3 regions of the Pseudomonas sp. BN414 genome follow, and region 3 is predicted to be linked to each of the others. Evidence: predicted binding sites of a transcription regulator. Region 3 holds the regulator's gene; each other region holds the start of a gene.

Region 1 (3,273 bases), on a different contig from region 3:
CCGACAGAAACAACTCAATTACAGCCAATTACATACCTAACAACAGTCCGTTACATGCCCTTCAAAAGAGCATGAATTACGGAATACTCCATGCCAATCAGCTCCTTATAAAACTACCAATTATCTTTAAATTGGCCATTTGTCAGGCACCACAAAATACTTCTGGCGGCACCTAAGTTCTTCCTTAATATCCGGCCTCGGGGGTTGTTCAAGTGTTTAAACGAGGAAGAAACATGAAATCCGCAATTAGCACCACTGCCTTCTCCAGCCTGTTGTTCTCTCTTGTCGCGCTGACCTCTTTCCAGGCCACAGCTGAAGGAGGCAGCGACCGGCTCATCCAGCACAAGGAGCTGCAAGCACAGCGCGAGCAGACGACCCAGGACGAAAGCGAGCGTTTCGCCCAACTGGTCGAGGAAAAACCCACGGCGGCCGGGTCAGGGACCCCGACGCAAGCGGCTGAACCCGCACAGAAATCCCGCTATCAATCACGCATCCATCATCGTCCAGTGGTGTACGAGTAATCGGTCGGCAACAGCTTCCCCTCCTGGTCCGCCCCGCACCAGGAGGGGAATCAGCAGGATTCATTTCGCATCCATACGGTCTTTCACCCTCTCCATTGTCGGAAAAATCTGGTGAGAATTTCCCGCTGCCGGGATGGCTGTCGGCGCAGTAATTTAGCCGGCGGATCATTTTCGAGAGATGGCAATGGACTCACTCACCCAGGCGGTGCTCGGCGCCACTATCCAGGGGGCGCTGCTCGGGCGCTGGCAAGGACGCAAGGCGCTGCTCTACGGCGCCATGCTCGGCACCTTGCCGGACCTCGACGTGGTGATCCGCTACACCGACGCGGTGGCGGCGATGACCTACCACCGGGGTTTCAGTCATTCGATCTTCGTGCTCTCGGCACTGGCGGCCCTGCTGACCTTGCTGGTACGACGATGGCGCCCCAATCCGGAGTATACCACCCAGCGCCTGTTCCTCGCCCTCTGGCTGGTGCTGGTCACCCACCCGCTGCTGGATGCCTTCACCAGCTACGGCACCCAACTGTTCTGGCCGATGCAGACGCCGCCCATCGCCTGGTCGAGCATCTTCATCATCGACCCGCTCTACACCCTGCCGCTGATCGCAGCGGTGATCGGTGGCCTGCTGTTCGGATTGCGTGGACGCAAGCCGCGCCTACCGGTGGCGGCGCTGGCCCTGTCGAGCCTCTACCTGCTCTCCAGCCTTGGCGGCAAGTTCATGGCCGAACAGCGGGTGTATGACGTGCTGGAGCGGGACGGCATCCGTCCGCAAACCATCTTCAGCGCGCCTACACCCTTCAACACGCTGCTTTGGCGCGTGACTGTGCTGGACGGCGAGGACTACCACGAAGCGCTGGTCAGCTGGTTCGACGACGCGCCACCCAGGCTCGAGCGCATACCGCGCGGCACCGACCTGGCCCGGCGCCTGCGGGACTCCCCGCAGCACGTGCGGCTGGCCTGGTTCACCCACGGCATCCTGCGCTACGACCAGATCGACCAGATGCTGGTGGTCACTGACCTGCGCCTCGGCATGACCGGTTTCCACCCCTTCCGCTTCATCCTCGCGGAGCAGCGCGACGGCCGCTGGCAACCGGTGACGGAGGCACGCCGCTGGCCGACCAGCCGGGGCGACCTGGAGCGCCTGAAGCTGCTCTGGCAGCGGATCTGGCACGAGGATCAGGTGATTCCCCTATCCAGCTGGGCGGGACTGTTGCAGCGCTAGGGAATCCACTGAGTCGTCCCCCCCTCATGCCACTCGCCTGGCGGCCGATAAACACTCCAGCGCCACTTGTTGCTGGACTACCCTTGCCAGCATTCGGCCAATCCAGCGAGTACAGGACATGAAAATAAGACAGAAAATGGTCGCCTCCGGGGCAATCAGCGTCCTCGCCGCCACCCTCCTGGGTGGCATCGGTTACTGGGGACAGACCGACCTCGCCGACGCGCTGGCCGAGAACCAGCTCAGCGTCAGCGCGCTGCGCAACCACCTGGAGGGCGACATGATGCACGACGCCCTGCGCGCGGACGTGCTGGCCGCCCTGGTGGTGCAGCCGGGCGACCAGGCCGGCGCCGACCAGGTGCGCAATGACCTGCGCGATCACAGCGAATGGTTCCGCCGCACCCTCGGCGAGAACGCCAAGCTGCCGCTCACGGCGGATATCCGCAACGCAATCGCCGAATCCCAGCCCGCCCTGGAAATCTACATCGGCGACGCCGAGCGGATCGTCAACCTCGCCCTGCGCGACTCGCAGGCGGCCCGTGCCGAATTGGCCTCCTTCGAACGCAGCTTCGGCGAGCTGGAAGAAAAGAACGAAGCCCTCAGCGGCAAGATCGAATCCCATGCGGCCAAGACCCGCACCGATGGCGAAGCGGCCGTCAGCAACGCCGCCAAATGGCTGGTCGGAGGCATCCTGCTGGTGATCGGCCTGCTCTGCCTGGTCACCGGCCAATTGATGCGCGCCGTGCTACGGCCGCTGGAGAAAACCGTCGGCGTGGCGCGTGCCATCGCCCAGGGCAACCTGGCCACCCAGGTCAGCATCGACAGCGACGACGAAGCCGGCCAGTTGCAACGGGCGCTGGCCGACATGCAGGGCAACCTGCGGCAGATGATCGCCACCATCCGCAGCGAGAGCGAGGAACTGCGCGGTACCGCGCACCGTCTCAGCGAGACCTCGCAAAGCATCGTCGACGGCGCCAGCGAGCAATCCGACAGCGCCACCAGCATGGCCGCAGCCATGGAACAGATGATCACCAACATCGGCCAGATCGCCGAACACGCGCGCAATGCGCAGAGCATTTCCGCCCAGTCGGAAGACCTCGCCGGCAGCGGCGGCAAGGTGATCCTCGGGGTGGTGGAAGGCATGAATCGCATCGCCGACGCAGTGAACCAGTCCTCCAGCACCATCACCGCCCTGGGTGAGTCTTCGGAAGAGATCCACTCCATCATCCAGGTGATCAAAGGCATCGCCGAACAGACCAACCTGCTGGCACTGAACGCCGCCATCGAGGCCGCCCGCGCCGGGGAAGCCGGCCGGGGTTTCGCCGTGGTGGCAGACGAGGTACGCAACCTGGCGGCGCGCACCGCGCAGTCGACCCAGGAAATCACCGGGATGATCCAGCGCATCCGTGAATCTACCCAGCACGCGGTGGACAGCATGCAGACCGGCGTGGAACGGGTGCAGGTTGGCGTCGGCCTGGCGCGGCAGGCGGGAGAGTCGATCAGCGAGATTCGCAGCGGCGCTCATCGTGCGGC
Region 2 (3,273 bases), on a different contig from region 3:
TGGACGCCCAGCGCCTGGAGCACAAGCTGGACTTCTACCAGAGCCGCGCGGCGCAGGATGCCGGGCTGGCGGCGCTGATCGGCGAGTCGCCGGCGATGATGGAAGTCAAATCCATGGTGCGCCAGCTGCTGGATGCCGAGAGCCGCATGGCCGACGCCGAGCTGCCTGCGGTGCTGATCGAAGGCGAGACCGGGACCGGCAAGGAACTGATCGCCCGCGCCCTGCATTTCGACGGCGCGCGCAGCCGTGGCCCCTTCGTCGAGTTCAACTGCGCCTCGATTCCCGCGCACCTGCTGGAGGCCGAGCTGTTCGGCCATGAGAAGGGCGCCTTCACCGATGCCAAGGACCGTCGCCTGGGCCTGGTGGAAGCGGCCGATGGCGGCACCCTGTTTCTCGACGAAGTCGGCGAGATGGACCTGGTGCTCCAGGCCAAGCTGCTCAAGCTGCTGGAAGACCGCACCATCCGCCGCATCGGTTCGGTGAAGGAACGCAAGGTCAACCTGCGCATCATCAGCGCCACCAACTGCAACCTCGAACAGATGGTCCAGCAGGGCAAGTTCCGCCGCGACCTGTTCTTCCGCCTGCGCATCATCTCCGTTCGCGTGCCGCGGCTGTATGTGCGCGAGGGGGACGTCCTGCTGCTGGCCCGGCATTTCCTCAAGCAGCACGGCAAGCGCTACGGCAAGCCCGGCCTGCAGTTCTCCGCCGAGGCCGAACATGTGCTGCAGAGCTACAGCTGGCCGGGCAACGTGCGCGAGCTGCGCAACATGCTGGAGCAGACCGTGCTGCTGGCCCAGGCGAACCTGATCACCGCCGCGCAATTGCATATCTGCCCGAGCCTGGTGGAGGACACAACGGCCCACTACCGCACCCATGGCAACGGCAATGGCGACGGTCATGGCGCCGAGCCCGAGGCCGAGCGGGAAATGGTCATCCGCATGCTCGACAAGACCGACTGGAACGTCACCAAGTCCGCCCGCCTGCTGGGGCTGACGCGGGACATGCTGCGCTACCGAATCGAAAAACTGGGCCTGATCCGGCCGGATCGCCGTCACTGATCCGCCATCAGGCCCCGACGCCCACGGGCGTCACTGTTCCCTAGCACTCCCTCTCGCCAATACGGGAGGAGGAGATCCTTGTGGCCGGGCTGCGATCCTGCTCGCATCGCCGCATCGTCCACCGGGGTTCGGTGCCCTCACACCGGCCCCGCTTTCTTATTCCAGGCGCCAGCTCCGCAAGGGGCTGGCGCCTTCGCATCCGGGGTGCCGCGAGCGCCCAGGCCCGCCGCCCTCCGATCAGATTCCCTGAACTTCGCTGCCTCCTCGCGCTTCTACCGGCATATGCCCCGTTCCCGAGGACACCGACATGACTGTCAGCATCGACCTGGACCGTGACCTCTGCACCCTGGAACTCAATGGCAGGCTGATCGAGCTGCCGATTCACCAGATAGTGGTCAATACCGATGAGGACCTGCGCGCGTCGGTGATCCGTTGTGTCGATGGCAATGCGGTGATCAGCGAGGACCAGGCGCAGATGCTGATTGGCGCCGGCGCCAAGGATGATCGCAAGCACCTGTTCGTCGACGGTGGCGACGGGCCGGGCGAGCACTGAGGCAGCGGATGACTGGCAGAAACGAAACGGCGTGCACGCCGTTCCAATGAATACGAGCCGTTGGTTTTGAAGGGGTTCACATGAGCAGCGAGCGCAATACCGACACGCATAGACGTGACAACAAGGCCCTGGCGGACTTTCCGCGCTGGCTGGTCGACCCGGATTATGTCGACCTGGTCCTGGAGCGCGATCCGGACGATCCGCTCTTCGACACCACCCTCGACGACGCGGAAACCTTCCGTCACTCCCGTCATGGGTAACGAGAATTGTTTTTACCTGTAGCGCCGCCTGATTAGCTAATGGCAGAATGCGATCAGACACGGATGTCACCCATCTTCATCGCGCGCCAGCGATCCTCTGCCGGCCAGCCAGGCCGCCTCCCTCCCGACACATTTCGCAATCACCCTCCCGGTGGTCGCGAGGGGATACCCAGAGCCTAAAGAAGCCGCCCGCGCAGCCGATGCAGGAAATACCTCCCTGCGTAATCACCTCCCCCGAGCCCCGACATGTTCAACTCCCGTTTGAAACAGGAACTGCTCAGCCTGCGCGAAGAGCTGTCTTCCATCCAGCAGGTGCGCGACAGCCTCGATGAAGAAATGCTGGCGCTCTACCTCGACGCGCGTGGCCGCATCGATTCGGTCAACCGCAACTTCGAACAGGAGATGCTCTACCGCGCCGACCAATTGCTCGGCAAGAACCTGCTGGAGATGATCCCCGAACACGTTCGCGGCCTGGACTTCCATCTGAAGGTGAAAACCGCGCTGGACCGTGGCGAGCACCTGGCGGGAGTGGTGCGCTTGCTGCGTGGCGACGGTGAAGAGGCCTGGCTGCGCTGCATCCTGCAACCGCTGCGCGACAGCACCGGCCAGTTGCAGCGCTTTTCCCTCTACGCCAGCAACCTCACACGCACCATCGAGACCTCCCGCGAGCACGAGAACCTGATCAACGCCCTGCAGCGTTCGACGGCGGTGATCGAGTTCAACCTCAAGGGCGAGGTGCTGACGGCCAACGACCGCTTCCTCGACGGCATGGGCTACAGCCTGGAACAGATTCGCGGCAAGCATCACCGCATGTTCTGCGAGCCGGAGGAATACAACTCGCCGCAGTACCAGGCCTTCTGGGACAAACTGCGTCGCGGCGAATACATTGCCGACCGCTTCAAACGCATCGACAAATATGGCCGCATCGTCTGGCTGGAGGCTTCCTACAACCCGATCATCGACGCCCACGACCGTCTCTACAAAGTGGTCAAGTTCGCCACCGTGATCACCGAGCAGGTCAACCGCGAGGCGGCGGTGGCCGAGGCCGCCAGCATCGCCTTCGAGACGTCCAAGGGCACCGACGACAGCGCCCAGCGCGGCGCCGCCGTGGTGCAGCAGACGGTGGAGGTGATGCGCGAGCTCGCCACCCGTATGCAGGAGGCGGTTCAGGGCATCGAGGCGCTGGACCAGCAGTCGCAGGTCATCGGTGCCATCGTCAAGAGCATCAGCGGAATCGCCGACCAGACCAACTTGCTGGCCCTCAACGCGGCCATCGAAGCGGCCCGTGCCGGCGAGCAGGGACGTGGCTTCGCGGTGGTGGCCGACGAGGTCCGCCAACTGGCCTCGCGCACCAGTGCGGCGACGGTGGAAATCTCCAAGGTGGTGGAACAGAACCAACAAC
Region 3 (3,273 bases):
CGCTCAGGCCGCCCAGCAGCGGCGCGCTTTCCTCCACCAGATCCATGGTGCGGTTCGCGGCCTTTTCGGTCATCTGCACCACATAGGAAAGGCGGTCGGTCGCATCGGCGATCTGCGACATCTCCTTGGCATGGGGCAGGTGCGGGTCGATCTGGAAGTTGACGATGGCGTTGTGCAGCTCACGGGTGAGCTTGCCGACTTCCTGGTAGAGGCCGCGATCACGGACGTGATTGAGTTCGTGGATGAGTTGTACGGCGTCGGTGAAGTTGCCTTTTTCGAGGCTGTCCACCAGTTCCCGCGCACGGTCTTTCAGGGTCGACTCGAAGTCTCCCAGCAGGTGTTCTTTCTGGTCCATGGTGCCCTCGCGGCTGACATTCAGCCGTTGACCCGCTCGAAGATCTTCTCGATTTTTTCTTTCAGGACCTGGGCAGTGAAAGGCTTGACCACATAGCCGTTCACACCGGCCTGGGCCGCTTCGATGATCTGGTCGCGCTTGGCCTCGGCAGTCACCATCAGCACCGGCAGGTGTTTCAGGCGCTCATCGGCGCGTACCGCGCGCAGCAGGTCGATACCGGTCATGCCGGGCATGTTCCAGTCGGTCACGAGGAAGTCGAAGTTGCCGCTGTGCAGCATGGGCAGGGCGGTGGTGCCATCGTCCGCTTCGGCGGTATTGGTGAATCCCAAGTCGCGCAAGAGGTTCTTGATGATGCGTCTCATCGTCGAGAAATCATCAACGATGAGGATTTTCATGTTCTTGTCCAAGTCGACCTCCGTACAGTCTCAAACGTCCCTCTTGCCGGGGACGCCATCCAAATCTGAAAGCGGTGTACCGTTCAGCGCGCGCGCCACTCGCCGAGCCGTGCGCGCAGGCGTGCGGCGCACTGGCTATGCAACTGGCTGACACGTGATTCGCTGACCCCCAGCACTTCACCGATTTCCTTCAAGTTCAGTTCTTCGTCGTAATACAGCGCCAGCACCAGGCGCTCACGCTCCGGCAGGTTCGCGATGGCATCAGCCAGCGCGGCCTGGAAACGGTCTTCTTCCAGATCATGGGAAGGCGAGAATTGGGTGACACCGGCGTCCTCGTGCACACCGCCCTGCTCGCCGTCCTGCAACAGGTCGTCGAAGCTGAACAGGCGGCTGCCCAAGGTGTCGCTCAGGATGCCGTAGTAGTCTTCGAGACTCAATCCAAGTTCGGCAGCAACTTCCTGATCTTTAGCGTCGCGACCTGTTCGGGCCTCGATGGTGCGGATCGCGTCACTCACCATGCGCGTGTTGCGGTGCACCGAACGTGGCGCCCAGTCGCCCTTGCGGACCTCGTCGAGCATGGCCCCGCGGATGCGGATGCCGGCGTAGGTTTCGAAACTGGCACCCTTGCTGCCATCGTATTTCTTCGAGGCTTCGAGCAGTCCGATCATCCCAGACTGCATGAGGTCTTCCACCTGAACGCTGGCCGGAAGGCGCGCGAGCAGGTGATAGGCGATGCGCTTGACCAGGGGGGCGTAGCGTTCGATCAGCTGATGTTGCGAATCCCTTGCCTGTGCCTTGCCGTACATACGCAGCCCCGTGGCGGGTGTCATACAGGGGTTTCCGTGGACGGCTGCCGGACCAGCCGCTCGACGAAGAACTCCAGGTGGCCCCGCGGATTGGCCGGCAGCGGCCAGCTGTCGACCTTCTGTGCGATGGCCTTGAACGCCAGGGAGCACTTCGAGCGCGGGAAGGCTTCATAGACCGCGCGTTGCTTCTGCACGGCCTTGCGCACCGATTCGTCATAGGGGACGGCGCCCACGTACTGCAGGGCGACATCGAGGAAGCGATCGGTAACCTTGGTCAGCTTGGCGAACAGGTTGCGCCCTTCCTGCGGGCTGTGGGCCATGTTGGCCAGCACGCGGAAGCGGCTCATGCCGTAGTCGCGGTTGAGCAGTTTGATCAGCGCGTAGGCGTCGGTGATGGAGGTGGGTTCGTCGCAGACCACCACTATCACTTCCTGGGCGGCACGGACGAAGCTGACCACCGAATCGCCGATGCCGGCGGCGGTGTCGATCACCAGCACGTCGAGGTTGTCGCTGATCTCGCTGAATGCCTGGATCAGGCCGGCGTGCTGCATGGGCGAAAGCTGCACCATGCTCTGGGTGCCGGAGGCGGCCGGGACGATGCGAATGCCCCCCGGCCCCTGCAACAGCACGTCGCGCAGGTCGCATTCGCCATTGATCACATCGGCCAGGGTGCGCTTGGCGGTAAGGCCGAGCAGGACGTCGACGTTGGCCAGGCCGAGGTCGGCGTCCAACAACATGACGCGGCGGCCGAGATCGGCCAGGGCCAGCGAGAGGTTGACGGACACGTTGGTCTTGCCAACGCCGCCCTTGCCGCCGGTCACCGCGATCACCTGTACGGGATGCATACTACCCATTTCAAATACCTTGCCTTAGGGGCCAGTTTGGCGGTCCAGCACCGCCCCACACGGGGCGGCTCACAATTCTTCAACCGGCGCGGCGCGCCGGATTCTGGTAAAGCCCGGCGAACAGATCGGCCATGGCTTCTTCACTCGGGTCCTCCGGAGCCTGGAGGCTGACCGCACGACTCACCAGCTGGTGGCTGCGCGGAACCTGCAGATCATCCGGGATTCGCGGGCCGTCGGCCAGATAGGCTACCGGGAGATGCTGGCCGATAGCCAGTCCCAATACCTCGCCCAGGCTGGCGGCTTCATCCGCCTTGGTGATGATGCAACCGACCAGGCCGCAACGCTTGTAGCTGTGATAGGCCGCCTTGAGCACCTGGCTCTGGCTGGTGGCCGCCATCACCAGGTGATTCTTCGCGTTTATCGCCCGGCTGGCCAGCGCTTCGAGCTGCATGGTCAGGGCCGGATCGTTGACCGGCAGACCGGCGGTATCGATCAGCACCACACGCTTGCGGGCCAGGGGCGCGATGGCCTGGGTCAGGGATTGGCCCGGATCGACGAGGGTCACCGGCACATTGAGGATTCGGCCCAGGGTCTTGATCTGCTCCTGGGCGCCGATGCGGAAACTGTCCATGCTCACCAGGGCGACGTTTTGCGCGCCGTACTTGAGCACGTAGCGGGCAGCCATCTTGGCCAGGGTTGTGGTCTTGCCCATGCCGGCCGGACCGACCAGGGCGATCACGCCACCCTCTTCCATCGGTTCGATCTGCGGCGTGCGAATGGCGTGAGCCAGGTGCGCCAGCAGCATGCGCCAGGCCTGGCGCGGCTCGCTGACTTTGGCCACTTTGTCCAGCAGGGCGCGGGCCAGTTCAGCC

The links. The regulator FliA, encoded in region 3, starts transcription of late flagellar genes. The targets are predictions, from matches to a motif close to CTAAAGTTTNNNNNNNNNNNGCCGNTAA.
Region 1: a site for FliA is predicted at 1,767-1,794, ahead of E8E95_RS05265 (methyl-accepting chemotaxis protein). Genes of this name have one in related genera too.
Region 2: a site for FliA is predicted at 2,048-2,075, ahead of E8E95_RS10860 (methyl-accepting chemotaxis protein). Genes of this name have one in related genera too.

What each region holds. Positions count from the first base shown of each region.
Region 1 covers NZ_SSOL01000033.1:61,310-64,582, reverse strand. The annotation lists gene E8E95_RS05275 (hypothetical protein) at 234-521, shown strand; gene E8E95_RS05270 (metal-dependent hydrolase) at 706-1,743, shown strand; gene E8E95_RS05265 (methyl-accepting chemotaxis protein) at 1,862-3,273, shown strand, end outside.
Region 2 covers NZ_SSOL01000054.1:62,140-65,412, forward strand. The annotation lists gene E8E95_RS10845 (sigma-54 dependent transcriptional regulator) at 1-1,058, shown strand, start outside; gene E8E95_RS10850 (DUF3203 family protein) at 1,366-1,611, shown strand; gene E8E95_RS10855 (hypothetical protein) at 1,692-1,871, shown strand; gene E8E95_RS10860 (methyl-accepting chemotaxis protein) at 2,118-3,273, shown strand, end outside.
Region 3 covers NZ_SSOL01000071.1:198,744-202,016, forward strand. The annotation lists gene E8E95_RS18970 (protein phosphatase CheZ) at 1-355, opposite strand, end outside; gene E8E95_RS18975 (chemotaxis response regulator CheY) at 376-750, opposite strand; gene fliA (RNA polymerase sigma factor FliA) at 834-1,580, opposite strand; gene fleN (flagellar synthesis regulator FleN) at 1,577-2,410, opposite strand; gene flhF (flagellar biosynthesis protein FlhF) at 2,481-3,273, opposite strand, start outside.